Regions from separate parts of the Colwellia sp. BRX8-7 genome, predicted to be linked through region 2. Evidence: predicted binding sites of a transcription regulator. Region 2 holds the regulator's gene; the other holds the start of a gene.
The links. Region 2 encodes FliA, which starts transcription of late flagellar genes. Its sites were predicted from a motif close to CTAAAGNTNNNNNNNNNNNNGCCGATA; they were not measured.

Region 1: the regulator FliA is predicted to act here: its motif matches at 6,865-6,891, upstream of H4J57_RS06065 (DUF5610 domain-containing protein).

What each region holds. Positions count from the first base shown of each region.
Region 1 covers NZ_JACGVP010000004.1:274,727-283,230, forward strand. Annotated here, with positions in the region: gene H4J57_RS06025 (efflux RND transporter permease subunit) at 1-203, shown strand, start outside; gene H4J57_RS06030 (hypothetical protein) at 378-680, shown strand; gene H4J57_RS06035 (hypothetical protein) at 776-1,201, shown strand; gene H4J57_RS06040 (histidine phosphatase family protein) at 1,570-2,097, opposite strand; gene sthA (Si-specific NAD(P)(+) transhydrogenase) at 2,131-3,567, opposite strand; gene H4J57_RS06050 (fatty acid desaturase) at 3,656-4,774, opposite strand; gene fabR (HTH-type transcriptional repressor FabR) at 5,004-5,621, shown strand; gene trmA (tRNA (uridine(54)-C5)-methyltransferase TrmA) at 5,627-6,724, opposite strand; gene H4J57_RS06065 (DUF5610 domain-containing protein) at 6,972-8,240, shown strand; gene H4J57_RS06070 (RNA-binding protein) at 8,301-8,504, opposite strand, start outside.
Region 2 covers NZ_JACGVP010000001.1:163,694-172,197, reverse strand. Annotated here, with positions in the region: gene flhF (flagellar biosynthesis protein FlhF) at 1-1,115, shown strand, start outside; gene H4J57_RS00730 (MinD/ParA family protein) at 1,229-2,071, shown strand; gene H4J57_RS00725 (RNA polymerase sigma factor FliA) at 2,146-2,865, shown strand; gene cheY (chemotaxis response regulator CheY) at 2,917-3,300, shown strand; gene H4J57_RS00715 (protein phosphatase CheZ) at 3,353-4,096, shown strand; gene H4J57_RS00710 (chemotaxis protein CheA) at 4,110-6,203, shown strand; gene H4J57_RS00705 (chemotaxis response regulator protein-glutamate methylesterase) at 6,270-7,442, shown strand; gene H4J57_RS00700 (flagellar motor protein) at 7,435-8,181, shown strand; gene H4J57_RS00695 (flagellar motor protein MotB) at 8,178-8,504, shown strand, end outside.

The DNA.
Region 1 (8,504 bases), on a different contig from region 2:
TCTTCTTTGAGGTAAGTGCCCAAGCACAAATCGTAATTCCAATGGCGATATCTTTAGCCTTTGGGGTATTATTTGCGACTATAGTTACACTGGTATTGATCCCAAGTTTATATCTTATTATTGAAGATATGAAAAAGATCTTTAAGCGTAAAAAGAAACAACCGCTTATTGCTGAAAACACAGGTGATTTATCGGTTAATTAATCGGTAGTATTTTTATCAAAGCCATTACTTTTGTAATGGCTTTTTTATGCGATTCATTAAATTTATTAACCAATATCTCTCTGCTAGCCTGGTCAAGAAAAGCTATCGTTAATAATAATAGCTGGCTATAATGGTGTTAATGCTAATATTAATAAATGAAGCGAACTCATTATAATGAAATATATTTATCTTTTTTCAACACTTACTCTCATGACAATAACGGGTTGTTCGACAACTGAAAATGCTTGCGAAGATATAACCATCGCGAGTGAACAGATTCAAATGTGCCAGTCACTGCAACGCCAAATAGCAGACGCCAAAGGTAAACCTATAAAACGAACTGAGTTAGAACGTCGTTATCAAGTTGACTGCATCGACATTCGCTACTATCGTGATGACAAACAACCAGCAATTTGTGGTAATAAACAAAAAATTGGCGAAGAAATTAAGACGCTTAAAAAAGAGGCTAATCAGTAAACGATTAAGCTCTTGGTCGCTTACTTTAAGGCAAACTTTAGGGTTTGCTTTTTTGTTTACTTTTCTTAAAATTAATCATCAAATGAGTGTGTCATATGTTTAAAAAAATAGTCGGTTTAGTCTTCACTTGTAGCTTTTTATTCTCATGTCAGCAAGCCGCTGAGGAAGTGACTAGCAGAGATACAGCCAATACCGAAGCTATTTCAGCCGCAGAGGTATCAATAATGCCTAAAAAAAGTTTGTCTGCTAAAGCGGAACCTGAGCAAATATCATTTACCGCAACAATTAAATATATGAATTTAGAAGGGGGCTTTTTTGGATTAGTTTCTAAAGAAGGTAAGCATTGGTTACCGCTGAATTTAGAAAAAGAATTCCAAAAAGATGGCGCTGTTATCAAAGTAACAGGCAAAGCTATCACGGGTATTATGACTATTCAGCAATGGGGAACTCCTTTTTCAATTACCGATATTGAATTAATTACTGCAGCGAATAAAGCGCCTGAAAATAAGAACCTGCAGTAGTTTTACTTACAGAGCGAAGGTTGCATCAATAATGTTAGATGACTAATGTTAGATGACTAATGTTAGATGACGATTTTTACCTGAAATGATGATTTGACAGATACCACGATATTCTTGTTCTGTCATTAGTGATACAAAGCTTTGGCTTAGTCATTCTGCCAATTGTATTAAGGTATGTAGCGGTGTTACTTACAGAGCGAAGGTTGCATCCATAATGTTAGATGACTAATGTTAGATGACTAATGTTAGGTGACGATTTTTACCTGAAATGATGATTTGATAGATACCACGATATTCTTGTTCTGTCATTACTGATACAAAGCTTTGGCTTAGTCATTCTGCCAATTGTATTAAGGTATGTAGCGGTGTTACTTGCAGAGCGAAGGTTGCATTAGTAATGTTAGGTGTCGATTTTCACCTGAAATGATGATTTGATAGATACCACGATATTCTTGTTCTGTCATTGGTGATACTGAGCTTTGGCTTAGTAATTCTGCCAATTGTGCCGTGGTGTTACTGTGTCCAAACACTACGGTGTTCTCTTGTTCTTTGATCAATTGCCAGGCGAGTTGCTCTAATTTATTGGGCGCATAATTTTTGATCGCAAGTTGTTGCTGTTGTGCTAGCGGTGTAGCCGTTGCCATAGTCCGTTGATAGCGCGTACTGTATATATTTTCTATTTCTGCATTCTCTAGAATACGAGCAAGTTCTTTTGCTCTATATGTACCGCATTGTGTTAATCCAGAATCTTCTTGTTCAGTTTTGTTTTCAGCATGACGAATTAAATAAAGGCTGTAGCTTTTACTTTCCTTTTGTACATAAGCGTTTTCAGTCGCATTAACGATTAAAAAAGGTATGTTGATAAAAAAAATTAACAGTAAAATTAATTTATTCATAACATACCTTTTTCGATTCATGCTTATTCACTGTTAAAATAAACGATTCAAACCATTCAATGCAGCAACACGAAATGCCTCAGCCATCGTTGGATAATTAAACGTGGTATTAACAAAGTATTCAATGGTATTACCGCCATTGGTTTGTTGCATAATTGCTTGACCAATATGAATGATTTCAGCCGCATTTTCACCAAAACAATGAATACCTAAAATTTCTTTAGTTTCGCTGTGAAAAAGTATCTTCAGGGAACCGACTAAACTATTTGATATTTGTGCTCTTGCTAAATGTTTGAACTGGGCACGACCAACCTCATACGGAATTTTTGCCGCGGTCAGTTCTTGTTCTGTTTTACCAACAGAGCTTATTTCTGGAATCGTGTAGATACCTGTAGGAATATCAGCAATAAGTTTTGCTGTACTTTGGTGATCTATCATCGCTGAAGCTGCTAACCGGCCTTGATCATAAGCGGCACTGGCTAAGCTTGGGTAACCAATGACATCACCTACCGCATATATATTGTCGACACTGGTTTGATATTGATCGTTGACTTTTAGTTGCCCACGTCCATCTGCTGATAATCCTGCATTTTCAACTTTTAAGTCGGCTGTATTACCTGTTCGCCCATTAGCAAAGAGTAAACAGTCGGCGCGCATTTTTTTACCTGATTCTAAATGAACAACCACAGAGTCGTCGGATGCTTCAACTCGTGCAATCGCTTCGCCATGACGGATCACTACACCATTATTCCATAAGTGGTAGCTGAGTGAATCAGACATTTCTGCATCTAAAAAAGAAAGCAGTCTATCTCGGGTATTAATTAAATCTACCTTTACACCTAAACCTCTAAATATAGAGGCGTATTCGGAACCAATAACACCAGCACCATAAATAATGATAGAACGGGGATCATGCTTAAGTGATAAGATGGTATCTGAGTCATAGACTCGCGGATGGTTAAAATCAATATCTTTAGGTCGGTAGGGATGTGAACCAGTAGCAATAACAATTTGCTTTGCCGTAATTTGTTCAATGGCGCCCTCGTTATTCACTATTCTAAGCGTATGGGCATCAATAAAAGACGCTTCACCCGAAATCAGTTCAACGCGGTTACGATCATAAAAGCCACTGCGTAGCTGCACTTGTTTACGAATAACCGAAGAGGCATGTTTAAGAATAGCTGGGAACGTTAAATGTTTTGCTTTTTCATGGCCTCTAAAAAGTGGGCTCGCGTTATACTCAATGAGTCGGCTAACACTTTGACGTAAAGCTTTTGAAGGAATAGTTCCCCAATGCGTACAACCACCGCCAACGTCTTTATATCGCTCAACAATAGCAACACGTTTTTCTTTTTTAGATAGCTCCATAGCCGTACCTTCGCCACCTGGTCCGGTACCTATAATTATTGCATCGTAATCGTAATCGTTATTTGTTTTCTTCTTCGTTTTAGCTTTATTTTGAGTTGCCAAAATCTTGCCTTAAATTCCTACTAAGATAAAAAAATTTTAGCAGGAATTTAGACATCTGACCATGTAAAAGCTTATTAATCTAGAGGGTTTATGCCAGTTGGGTTAATAAGCGTTGAAAATGTTGTTGCTGGTCTGCCAAGTGCTGCTTAAATTCTTGGTATTGCGCTGCTAATTCAGAGCTCTCAACGTCGGCGATTAATTTATCGCGCCTACTGGCAAGTAATTTTTTACGCACATCATAGTAGTCATTAATTCTACTAATGAGTAAATCATATTCTTGCTGTAGTTTTTCTCGCATTTGCTCCGCATTTGGATGAGAGAGTAACTTCTTCTGGCTACGTTTAAATACCATAGCTAAGCGCGCTTTTTCAATTTTGTCATCCGGATAAGTCCGTAGTTTTGAGGTAAGCTTCAAAAACTCACAACCCTTAATCAACCATTTAGTTGGATCAAACTGCCACCAACGAATGCCGTTACGATAATCATTTTCAAAAATATGATGATAGTTATGATAGCCCTCACCAAAAGTTAAAAAAGCAAGAAAGCCATTATCTCGTGCAGTATTTCTTTCTGTGTAAGTTTGTTTACCCCAGATATGTGCCAAAGAATTAATGAAAAAAGTAGTGTGATGGCTTAACACTAAACGCAAGAAACCGACTAAAAGTAAACTACTAATAATATCGCCGTGCCATAAACCAAATAAAATAGGTACACCAAAGTTCATTAATATTGTCAGCAACAAATAATTTCTGTGCTGCCACATTACAATAGCGTCTTTTTGTAAATCACGGGTATTGTCGTAATTAGCATATCGATGCGCTTGATACTCACGAAGCATCCAACCGATATGTGAATACCAAAAGCCTTTTTTAGCTGAATAGGGGTCTTTGTCATTATTATCGACATGCTTGTGATGAACTCTATGATCAGAAGCCCAATGTAATATACTATTTTGTAAGGCAAATGCACCACCTAGTGCAAAAATGAAACGCAGCGAAGCATGTGCTTGATAGGTTTTGTGCGACCATAATCGGTGATAGCCAGCAGTAATAGACATACCACAATAGATAAAGCAGCATAGTGCTACTACAAGTTCAGTGGTATCAAAACCGTGTGTTATTGCTCGATACGGGACGCCAATTGCGGCAACTAAAAAGGTAATTAAAAACACACTAAAATTTAGCCAAACGATTTTAGGTTTATTCATGTAATAAGAATTCCATCAGTAAAAAAACGAACACTAAGTAAACAATTTCAGTGTACACGTGTACTCTATTTTAACTTTGATCACTTTTCAGTCAAGGTAATTTTTATTAAACTTTTTATCTTCAATCAATAATACTGGATTTAAATGTAGATGTTAGTGATCAAGTTTCTAGTAAATAGATGAAAATTCAGTATGATATAAACAGGCTAAAGTATAGGTTAATTAAGTAATGAGCGGGATTCGGGCACAGCAAAAAGAAAAAACACGTCGACAAATAATTGATGCTGCTCTTGGGCAGTTAAGTAGTGAACGTAGCTTTTCGAGTTTGAGCTTACGGGAAGTCGCTAAAGAGGCTGGCTTAGCACCAACATCATTTTATCGACATTTTTCTGATATGAACGAACTAGGTTTGACGCTGGTCGATGAAGCGGGTTTAACTTTGCGTCAATTAATGCGACAAGCTCGCCAACGAATTGAAAAAGGTGGTTCTGTCATTCAAATATCTGTCGTTACCTTTATGGAGTTTATTGAAAGTAACGGTAATATATTTCGCTTATTATTACGAGAGCGTTCTGGAACGTCAGCTGCTTTTCGAGCGGCGGTAAATCGAGAAGTGCGTTATTTCACCTTAGAACTATGTGATTATTTACAGCAAGCAAATAAATTGAATGCGGATGTGGCTTTTTTACAAGCCGATGCAGCGGTGACTATCGTATTTAGTGCTGGCTCTGATGCATTAGATGTTGATAAAGAGGATCGTCAACAAATTTCAATGCGTACCATTCAGCAGCTGCGCTTTATAGCACGGGGAGCTGCTGAATTTAGCAATAGGGGAGTAAAAAAGTAAAAACGTTACTTTTTACGTGAAAGTATCACACCTGTTTCAACATGGTGGGTATATGGAAACTGATCAAATAACGCAAATTTTTCAATATTGTGTGTCTTTATTAGTTCAACTAAGTTTTCTTTTAATGTCTCAGGATTACATGAGATATAAACAATACGTTCAAATCGGCTGACTAACTCAACGCTGTCAGGGTCAAGGCCAGCTCTTGGTGGATCAACTAATACTGTATCGTAATTATAGCTTTTAAGATCGAAACCTTCTAGACGACGAAATACTCGCTCACCGTTCATCGCTTGACTAAAATCTTCACTAGACATTCTTATTATATCAACATTGGTTAACTGGTTTGCGGTGATATTATTTTGTGCTGATTTTACTGATGTTTTCGATATTTCAGTACCTAAAACCCGATCAAAGTTTTCAGCGAGTGCGATACTAAAGTTACCATTACCACAATAGAGTTCGATTAAGTCACCACCGATATTTTGTGTGCCTTGCTTTGCCCAAAGTAGCATTTGCTCATTAACGTGCCCATTAGGCTGTGTAAAACTATTTTCTACTTGCTCGTAGATATAAGTTTTATCGCCAACAGTTAACTTCTCAGTGACATAATCTTTATCAAGGATAAATTTTTGTTTTTTAGCACGGCCAATAATATCAACAGGGGCTATTGCTGAAAGGGTTGATTTTAGTGTTGCCGCTTCAGTTAGCCATTCTTCATCTAATTGTCTGTGATACAACAAGCTTATTAAAAGCTCGCCACTGAGCGTTGATAAAAAATCGACTTGAAATAATCGATGACGAAGTGACGGTTTATCTTTAATTTCGTCAAGCAAGGCTTTCATAGCTTGATTAATGAGTTTACTGGCAACCGGAAAAGTGTCGACGCGATACTTTTCTTTCGTTTCACTATTAAACATAATATAAAATAAGTCATCATTGTCATGCCAAACTCTAAATTCTGCTCGTAATCTATAGTTTAAAGGCTCTGATCGAAAAACATCAAAATTTGGTAAGTCAAAATCACTAAACAATTTAGCGATATCATCCTGTTTGTTATCAAGTTGTTTATCATAAAATTGTGGTGCAATGTGACTAAACATATATAAGCCTTAAACGTAGAAAGAATTAAACAATATTATACCCAACTCTAGTGAGTATTAAAGAGGCGCTGAGTTTAGCGATTGTGATTACTTTGTCTAGTCATTTGTCTATAATTTTCTTACAAGAGATTGACTTCTTGCTAAAGTTTTACGAAAAAATGCCGATATAATAGCCATATTAAATTTAAGGATCTTTAGATCTTTGATTGTGTTTAATTAAAATTTAATTAGATACTGGAGAGTAACAATGAATAAAATTGATAATCAGACAAGGTTGCCGAATTATTTAGGGCAAAGTCGTAAAAGTGAACCAGCAAATAATGAAGTCGTTAAACGAGAAATGCCAGCAGAGTCAGTTAATACACTGGCATTAAACCATCGTGCTGCCATTACGATGAAAATTATATCTCAATCAATTTCTAGTCAGATTTCAGCAAATTTTCAAAAGATTACCGATGCACCACAAGCAACTAATGTAGTGATGAGTGATATCAGTAAAACAGCGTTAACTGAAAGCGAGCCATCAACTAGCCTTTTTGATTTCGAAGCAGTGGCTCGTAATGTTATGGACTTTGTTAGCGCGAGTATCTTAGCTGCCCAAGCAAATGGAGCGAGTGAGGACAAGTTGAAAGAGATGTTTGAGCAGGGGCGTGCTGGGGCGAATTTAGGTATTGATCAAGCAAAAGGCGATTTAAAAGATCTCGCCATGCTTGACGATGACTTAAACCAAGGTATAGAAAAAAGTCGTACGCTTATTAACAAGGGAATTGATGACCTCCATGAACAAATGTTTCCTTCAGCCAATAAATCAAATGAGAAGGTATCAGAGTTAACGCCAATTATCAGTTCTACAGCAATTGATAGCGAATTATACACAAGCAATTCAAAAAGTAGCGAGCTGAGTATTACTACTACTGACGGTGATGTAGTTTCAATATCATTTAGCGAATTACAAGAATATGCCAGTAAAGAAGCTTACCAGTATCAAGAGAGTAGCCAAGGGGGATCGATAAATTATAGTAGTACCAGTAGTCAGTATCATGAAATCAACTTTTCTTATAGCGTAGAGGGTGAACTTGATGATGATGAAAAAGCAGCAATCGAAGCATTAATTAAAGACGTAAATTCATTACAAAAAGATTTCTTTAATGGCGATGTTAATAAAGCTTTTGAAAAAGCAGTTGAACTTGGCTTCGATAATAAACAGATAACTAGTTTTAGTATGGACTTGCAACAAACAAAAACCAGTTATGTTAGCCAAGCGTATACAGCAGTGGCAGAGTTGGATGATAAATTAGCGCCTAGTGTCGGAAAAGACCTGAGGCCTTTAATTGACTTCTTAGATCAGTTTAACCAACTACAAGAACAAGCAGATAAAATATTTTCTAAGAATGATGATGCTTTTGGTCAGTTACTTGATGCAGTCTTTAAAGCTGAGTTTGGTGACGATAAAGTCGCTAAAGAAAAGTTCGATAAAGTAATAGATACGGTTAAGTCTGACAACATTAAGCTTTAATAGATAAAATAAACCCACGCTAACGTGGGTTTATTTAGGATAACTTACCAAGAAGAACGGTTATTCTTCTTCAAGATTTTTTTCTGGACGTTCCTTAGCTTCACGGACTTTCAAAGTACGCTGCTGAAATTCAGTATCATTAAGCGATGAAACAGCCGCATCAGCCGCATCAGCTGACATTTCAACAAAACCAAAACCACGACGCTTTCCAGTATGTTTATCTTTCATTAAACGAACAGAATGAACTTGACCATGTTCAGAGAA
Region 2 (8,504 bases):
TTTCAACGCCAACACCGTCAAGCAATATTGAGCAGCAATTTAAAAGCTTCACCGACCGTTTAGAGCAAAATAGCCAAGAACAAGGTGATGAACAATCAAGCGACTCATATCAACAGCCGGTGATGAACCAAGCACAGTCTTTAGTAAGCGATGGCTTACCGCCACAAAATGTAAATAACGCCGACTTAGAGAAAATGAAACACGAAATGTCTTCTATTCGTGAATTACTAGAACATCAAATTTCGGGGTTAATGTGGCAGGATATGGCGCAAAAAGATCCCGCTCGTGCGATGTTGGTTAATCGACTAATGTCTTTGGGTATGAGCGAACAAGTTTCAGATCAAATTGCAGGTTATATTCCAGCACAAAAAAATGACCAAGATACTTGGTTATTAGCGAAGAAATTTATCAGCCAACAAATTAATACCACTAATAATGACATTATTCATCGTGGTGGCGTGGTTTCATTAGTGGGACCTACCGGCGTAGGTAAAACAACTACCGTAGCTAAACTCGCGGCGCGGTTTGCTCAGATTCATGGCGCAGACCAAGTGGTGATGATCTCAACAGATAACTACCGTATTGCTGGATTTGAACAATTAGCCACTTACGGCCGAATTATTGGTTGTGATGTAAAGCTTGCTGGTGATGCAAAAACCTTAGATACATTGTTGCAACAGTTCTCCAAAAAGAAACTGATACTTATTGATACTGCAGGTATGGGGCAACGTGATATGCGTTTAGCTAAACACCTAACTACTTTAGTTTCTAATGCAAGGGTCAGAATTCGCAACTATTTAGTGTTAGCTGCTAATACTCAGCAACGAGTTATGCAAGAAAATGTTGATCGCTTTAAAAAAGTACCTTTAGCTGGCTGTATTTATACTAAACTTGATGAAAGCCTTAGCATAGGAGAAATAATTTCCACTTCGATTCAAAACGGTTTAGCGATAGGCTACTTAACGGATGGACAAAGAGTTCCTGAAGATATTAAAGTTGCAAATGCTGAAAAACTCGTTACGCTAGCAGATAAAATGAGCGCGAAAAATCAAATTAATAATCCAATAAATTGGCGAACAGCACCGATGAGTGCTAATACAGCTGTATTTCCATAACTTGTTCTAAATATGTGAATTTTGAAGCTATAAAAATATGCAGATTAAATGATTATAGGGTTATACTAAATTAAATTGATAGCTATTCGTAAGAAAGTAGAGAAATACGATAAATGAATGATCAAGCAAGTGGCTTAAGAAAAATGCAAAATTCAGCACCGGTAAAAGTCATTGCTGTATCTGGAGGTAAAGGCGGAGTAGGTAAAACTAACGTTTCGCTTAATACCGCTATTGCACTTGGACAATTAGGACAACGAGTTTTAGTTTTAGATGCCGATTTAGGCTTGGCTAATGTCGATGTTATGCTAGGTTTGCGGGTAAAACGTAACTTATCACATGTGCTTTCTGGCGAATGTGAATTAGACGATATAATTATTGAAGGTCCCGCTGGTATTAATATCATTCCTGCTACGTCTGGTTCACAATCTATGGTCGATTTAACGCCTGCTGAACATGCGGGTTTAATTCGCGCTTTTAGTGATATGAACACAAAGTTTGATGTACTTATTGTTGACACTGCAGCCGGTATTTCCGACATGGTACTAAGCTTTTGCCGTGCCTCACAAGATGTGATGTTAGTGGTCTGTGATGAACCAACCTCTATTACTGATTGCTACGCCTTAATGAAATTATTAAGTCGAGATCATGGCGTATTTAAATTTAAAGTTGTTGCTAACATGGTGAGAACGCCAAGAGAAGGACAGCAACTCTTTGGTAAGCTTTCTAAAGTTACCGATCGATTTTTAGATGTTGCACTTGAACTAGTAGCAGTCATTCCATTTGACGAAAATATAAGAAATTCCGTTAGAAAACAAAAAGTAATTGTTGAAGCTTATCCACAATCGCCTGCAGCGGTTGCTTTTAAATCTTTAGCAGGTAATTTAATTAAATGGCCGGTGCCTAAACAAGCATCAGGTCATTTAGAGTTTTTTATTGAGCAATTGTTAGAACATTAATAACAATAGTAATCAGGTATGAGTACGTTGTTGAAAGTTCTTTATCTTTCCTATAATTTAGCGAGTGAGCGATAGTGGTAAAACCAAATGCTTACAGTATTCAAACTGATAAATCTGCTATAATTTCGCAGCATACAGTTTTAGTGAAAAGAATCGCTTATCACCTATTAGCAAGGTTGCCTGCGAGCGTACAGGTTGATGACCTTATTCAGTCAGGCATGATAGGCCTGCTTGAAGCGTCTAATAATTTTGATCACGGCAAAGGTGCAAGTTTTGAAACCTTTGCTGGTATCCGTATCCGTGGTGCTATGCTTGATGAAATACGCCGTGGTGACTGGACTCCCCGCTCTGTTCATAAAAATAGCCGCATGGTCAGTGAAGCGATAAAATTGCTTGAAGCAAGTTTAGGTCGTGATGTAACTGATATTGAAGTTGCTGAAAAACTTGATATTTCGTTAAATGACTACCATCATATTCTAAGTGAAGTAAGTACCGGTAAAATAATTGGTATTGAAGACTTAAGTACGGGGGCAGATGCTATATCGAATATGGAAGATGTGAATAATAACGATCCCTATGATAATTTTGAAAAAATAGTTTTTAAAAAATCGTTAACAGCATGCATTTCCACTTTACCCGAACGCGAAGCTCTAGTACTGTCACTATATTACGACGAAGAATTAAATCTTCGAGAAATTGGTCAAGTGCTTGATGTAAGTGAGTCGCGTGTTAGCCAAATTCACAGTCAAGCGATGCATAGGTTAAAAGGACGTATGCAATCTTGGCAAAGTTGAGTAGAATATAAATATAATCACAATTTTAAAATGTTCTCACCGGAGGGTGCCTTGGATAAAAATATGAAAGTTCTTGTTGTTGATGATTTTTCAACAATGAGACGTATCGTCAAAAACTTGTTACGAGATTTAGGTTTCACTAACATTTCAGAAGCAGATGACGGTAGCACTGCTTTACCGATGTTAAAAGAAGGCTCTTTTGACTTTGTTGTAACTGATTGGAATATGCCAGGTATGCAAGGTATTGATTTGCTCAAAGCCATCCGTGCCGATGCTAAGTTATCACATATCCCAGTATTGCTGATTACTGCTGAAGCAAAGAAAGAACAAATCGTGATGGCGGCTCAAGCGGGTGTTAATGGCTATATTGTAAAACCATTTACCGCAGCGACGTTAAACGCCAAGTTAGATAAAATATTTCAACGCTTAGGTTAATTCCTTAATTAGATAGATAATTAATTAATTAATCTAAACGTGAGGTTTTTGCATGAGTGCGAATACAAATGGGCATGTTTCTTTGGAAGAAGCAAAGCTACTGGTCGAATATTTAGAAAGTGGTCAACAAGACAAGGCAGATGAATTAATTGCTGAAATTCAAAATCCAATTAATTCTGAGTTGTTTGCTGAGATAGGCAAGCTGACTCGTCAACTACATGACTCATTAAATAATTTTCAATTAGATTCTAGGTTAAATGATTTAGCGACAGCAGATATCCCCGATGCTCAAGAACGTCTAAACTACGTTATAACGCGAACGGAAGAAGCCGCTAATAAAACCATGGATGCCGTTGAATCTATTTTTCCCGTTGTGGATACGATACAAAAGCAAATAAAGGCTGTTAATCCGTTATGGCAAAAATTAATGCATAACAAATTGGATTTAATCGAATTTAAAAGTTTATGTGTTGATATAGATTTATTATTAAAAACGACAGATAGAGAATCAGTGCGTATGCATGATTTAATGACTGATGTTTTGATGGCACAAGATTTTCAAGATTTAACCGGACAAGTTATTCGTAAAGTTATTGATCTAGTTCGTGAAGTAGAGGATAGCTTGATTGGTATGCTAACCGCTTTTGGTATTACGACAGATAGTAATGCAGAGCGAAGTAAACCTAAAGTAGGTGATAACTTAGTTGAAGGCCCGATCGTTAATACAGCACAACGTGATGATGTTGTCGCTGACCAAGATGATGTTGATGACCTTTTATCAAGTTTAGGATTTTAATAGGAGTTGCTGGATGTCATTTGAGCAAGATGAAGAGATTCTTCAGGATTTTTTAATAGAAGCTGGAGAAATACTTGAAACGCTTTCGGAACAACTCGTAGAACTTGAAAACGACCCCGATAATGCCGAATTATTAAATGCTATTTTTAGAGGTTTTCACACCGTTAAAGGTGGGGCCGGATTTTTAGCATTACATAATTTAGTTGACGTATGTCATGGCGCGGAAAATATTTTCGATCTGTTACGTACCAACCAACGTAGTGTAAGTGCAAGCTTAATGGATGTTATTTTACAAGCGCTTGATGTTGTAAATGAAATGTTTGTACAAGTTCAAAACGGCGAGAAACTTGATAAAGCTGATGCCCAATTACTTGCAGAATTGCATCGTTTAAGCCAACCAGAAGGCAAAGAGCAAGCGCCTGCGCCAGTCGCTGTTGAAGCAGTAGTTACTCATGAAAGCGAAAGTTCTTCTAGCGATGAAATGTCAGAAGATGAATTTGAACGACTTCTCGACGAACTCCATGGTGGTGGCTCAGCTTCTACGCCAGCAACTGCAGCAACAGCAACGTCTTCAGACAGCAATGATATTTCAGATGACGAATTTGAATCCTTACTCGATGAACTTCACGGTCAAGGTGCTTTTTCGCCTGAAGTCGCTGCTAATAATTCAAGTAAACCATCTTCATCGAATAGCAGTTCATCAGATGAAATAAGTGACGATGACTTTGAAGCTTTATTAGACGAATTACATGGTCAAGGTCAAGCGCCGAAATTATCTGTTACTGCAGCACCTAGCGCACCAACACCAGCACCTGTTGCTCAAACATCAGCCGCGAAGCCAGCACCTGTGGCTCCTGCAGCTAAACCTGTCGCTAAAGCGCCAGTGCCAGAAAAAGCACCCGCTAAAGCAATGCAGGGTGAAACGACTGTCAGGGTTGACACTAAACGTCTCGATCAAATTATGAATATGGTTGGTGAGCTTGTCTTAGTGAGAAATCGCTTAACAAGTTTGGGCTTAACCAAAGAGGATGAAGATTTAACGAAAGCTGTTTCTAACCTTGATGCGGTAACAACTGATTTGCAAGGTGCGGTAATGAAAACCCGTATGCAGCCAATCAAGAAAGTCTTTGGACGATTTCCTCGAGTTGTTCGAGATTTAGCACGCAGTTTAGACAAAGAAATTAAATTAGTGCTCAAAGGTGAAGAAACCGATCTGGATAAAAACCTTGTTGAGGCACTTGCTGATCCATTAGTTCATTTAGTGAGAAACTCTGTAGATCACGGTATAGAAATGCCTGATAAGCGCGAAGCATTGGGGAAACCAAGAGAAGGTGTAGTGGTGCTTTCTGCTTCTCAAGAGGGTGACCATATATTATTAACCATCAGAGATGATGGTGCAGGCATGAATGCAGAAAAGCTCAAAGAAATTGCGATTACTCGTGGTGTTCTTGACGCTGACTCTGCTGCTAGAATGACAGATAAAGAAGCCTTTAGTTTAATTTTTGCTCCAGGGTTCTCTACCAAGACTGAGATTTCAGAAGTTTCAGGACGTGGTGTTGGCATGGATGTAGTCAAGACTAAGATTACCCAGTTAAACGGTACGGTAAGTATAGATTCTGAAATGGGCGTAGGTACAATCTTAGAGATTAAAGTACCGTTAACGTTAGCTATTTTACCGACATTAATGGTTATTGTCGGTAAGCAAACATTTGCTTTACCACTTGCTGGTGTTAATGAAATATTTCATCTTGATTTAACCACGACCAACGTTGTTGATGGACAATTAACCATTATTGTTCGTAAAAAGGCGATTCCACTCTTCTACTTAGATAAGTGGTTAGTACGTGATTTTGTTGAGAAGCCAAGAGAAAAAGGTCATGTGGTTATTGTTCAATTGGGCAATCAGCAAATTGGCTTTGTGGTCGACAGTCTAATTGGTCAAGAAGAGGTGGTGATAAAGCCACTCGACCGTCTATTACACGGTACACCAGGTATGGCCGGCGCAACAATTACCAGTGATGGTGGTATAGCGTTAATTATCGATGTGCCTAATATGCTGAAGTTTTACGCAAAAAAATCTGTTGTTAATAAAAAATTACGCTCTTAACGTATAACAAAGCCCTATTAAATTTTATTAGGGCTTTTTCATTCATAATAACAAATGAGATAATAAATGCCCTATAAGGTGTTGGTTGTTGATGACTCGAGTTTCTTTAGACGTCGAGTTACCGATATTTTAAATAAAGATCCGAACCTTACTGTTATTGATGTTGCTGTAAATGGTAAAGATGCTGTTGAAAAGGCTGTGTCATTAAAGCCTGATGTGATCACTATGGATATAGAAATGCCATTACTTAATGGTATTGAAGCGGTGAAACAAATAATGGCAAAAGCGCCAACATCAATATTAATGTTTTCATCGCTCACTCATCAAGGTGCTAATGCGACCCTCGAGGCCTTAGAAGCCGGAGCACTTGATTTTCTCCCGAAAAAATTTAGTGAAATAGCCAAAACAACTGATGATGCAGGTAGTTTGCTGCGTCAACGAGTGGTTCAATTAGCGAAGACTAACGGTTTATTGAAAAGAAAATTGGCAGCAAAAGCTCATGCGTCACGAATTAGCCTATCTTCAACGGCCACTAATCCGGTGAGTAAACCCGTAAATAAATTCGACATTCAATCGAGAACTCCTCTGCGTACAACTAAAACTGAACCGAGTCAAAGCGAAAGTATTCGCAGTCAGGTTGTTAAAAGAAGCTCAGGTAAAAGTTACCAACTACTCGCTATAGGTACATCAACGGGGGGACCAATTGCCTTACAAAAAATATTAACGCAATTGCCACAAAATTTTCCATTACCCATTATTTTAATACAGCATATGCCCGCTGCTTTTACTTTTGCTTTTGCCAATCGTTTAAATACCTTGTGCAATATTAACGTAAAGGAAGCAGCAGATGGGGATATTTTAAAACCTGGTTGTGCTTACCTAGCGCCTGGTGGCAGGCAAATGATTATTGACGGTACGCCAAAATTAGCCAAATTAAAAATTATAGAAGATAAGTCTGAAAAGATTGCTTTTAAACCAAGTGTTGATGTGAGTTTTGGCTCAGCAGCTAAGGTGTTTGGTGGCTCAGTATTGGGTGTTGTATTGACCGGTATGGGCTCTGATGGTCGAGAAGGTGCTCGCATGTTAAAAGGTAAAGGGGCGACAATATGGGCACAAGACGAAGCTTCTTGTGTGGTTTATGGTATGCCGCAAGCCGTTACTGTCGCAGGTATTTCTGTTTTATCTTTAGCATTAGAAGATATCAGCCAAAGTATTATCAAGGAAGTGGACCATGGATAAGTTAACCATTGCCGGGCTTTTTGTCGCAATTACGGCCATATATTTAGGTTTTATTCTCGATGGAGGCTCCCTCGCTGCGTTATTCGAGTTACCTGCCTTTATCATTGTCTTTGGCGGTACTTTAGGGGCTGTAATGTTACAGTCATCTTCAGCGCAATTTTTTCATGCGTTGTCTTTATTAAAGTGGATATTTTATCCCCCCAAGTATGATATTGACCAAGGTATTGATTCGATAGTTTATTGGTCTGAAAAAGCACGAGAATCTGGATATTTATCACTGGAAAATATTGCCGAAGAAGAACAAGATTTTTATACCAATAAAGCGCTTAACTTATTAGTTGATGGTATAGAAGTAGACAACTTGCGTATCTCATTAGAATTAGATTTAGATCTTTACCGCGAGCATAATTTACGCTCTGCTCATGTTTTTGAGTCTATGGGCGGTTATAGTCCTACCATAGGTATTTTAGGCGCGGTACTTGGCCTCATTCATGCGATGAGTAACCTTACCGATCCCACTTTACTTGGACAAGGTATTGCAACGGCTTTTATTGCGACTATTTACGGCGTTGGTTTTGCCAATTTAATTTATCTGCCCGTTGCTAATAAAATAAAGGCTATTATTCACCAGCAAACCATGTACCGAGAAATGATTGCTGAAGGCCTTATTTCTATTGCATTAGCAGAAAATCCACATGCCATTGAAAATAAGTTGTCGGCCTTTCGGTTAGAGCAATGAACCACTTAAGGAAACGTCGACATTCAGTCGAAAATGATAATGTCGACAGATGGTTAGTTTCATACGCCGATTATATGACCTTGCTCTTTGCGTTATTTGTTGTTTTATATGCAATGGCAATGGTTGATGAAGAGCCCTATCAAACCGCGACAGAATCGATAGGTAAAGTTTTTCAAGCCAATAATAAACTACCTAAAAATCGGGGGCATGGTGACGATATCCTCGATGTTAACAGCTCAAAAACTAATAAGCGCTTGTATGGTAATGGCATTTTAGATGTCGCTGGCCCTGAACTTTTTGACGGAGAGAAAACACTTTCTAAT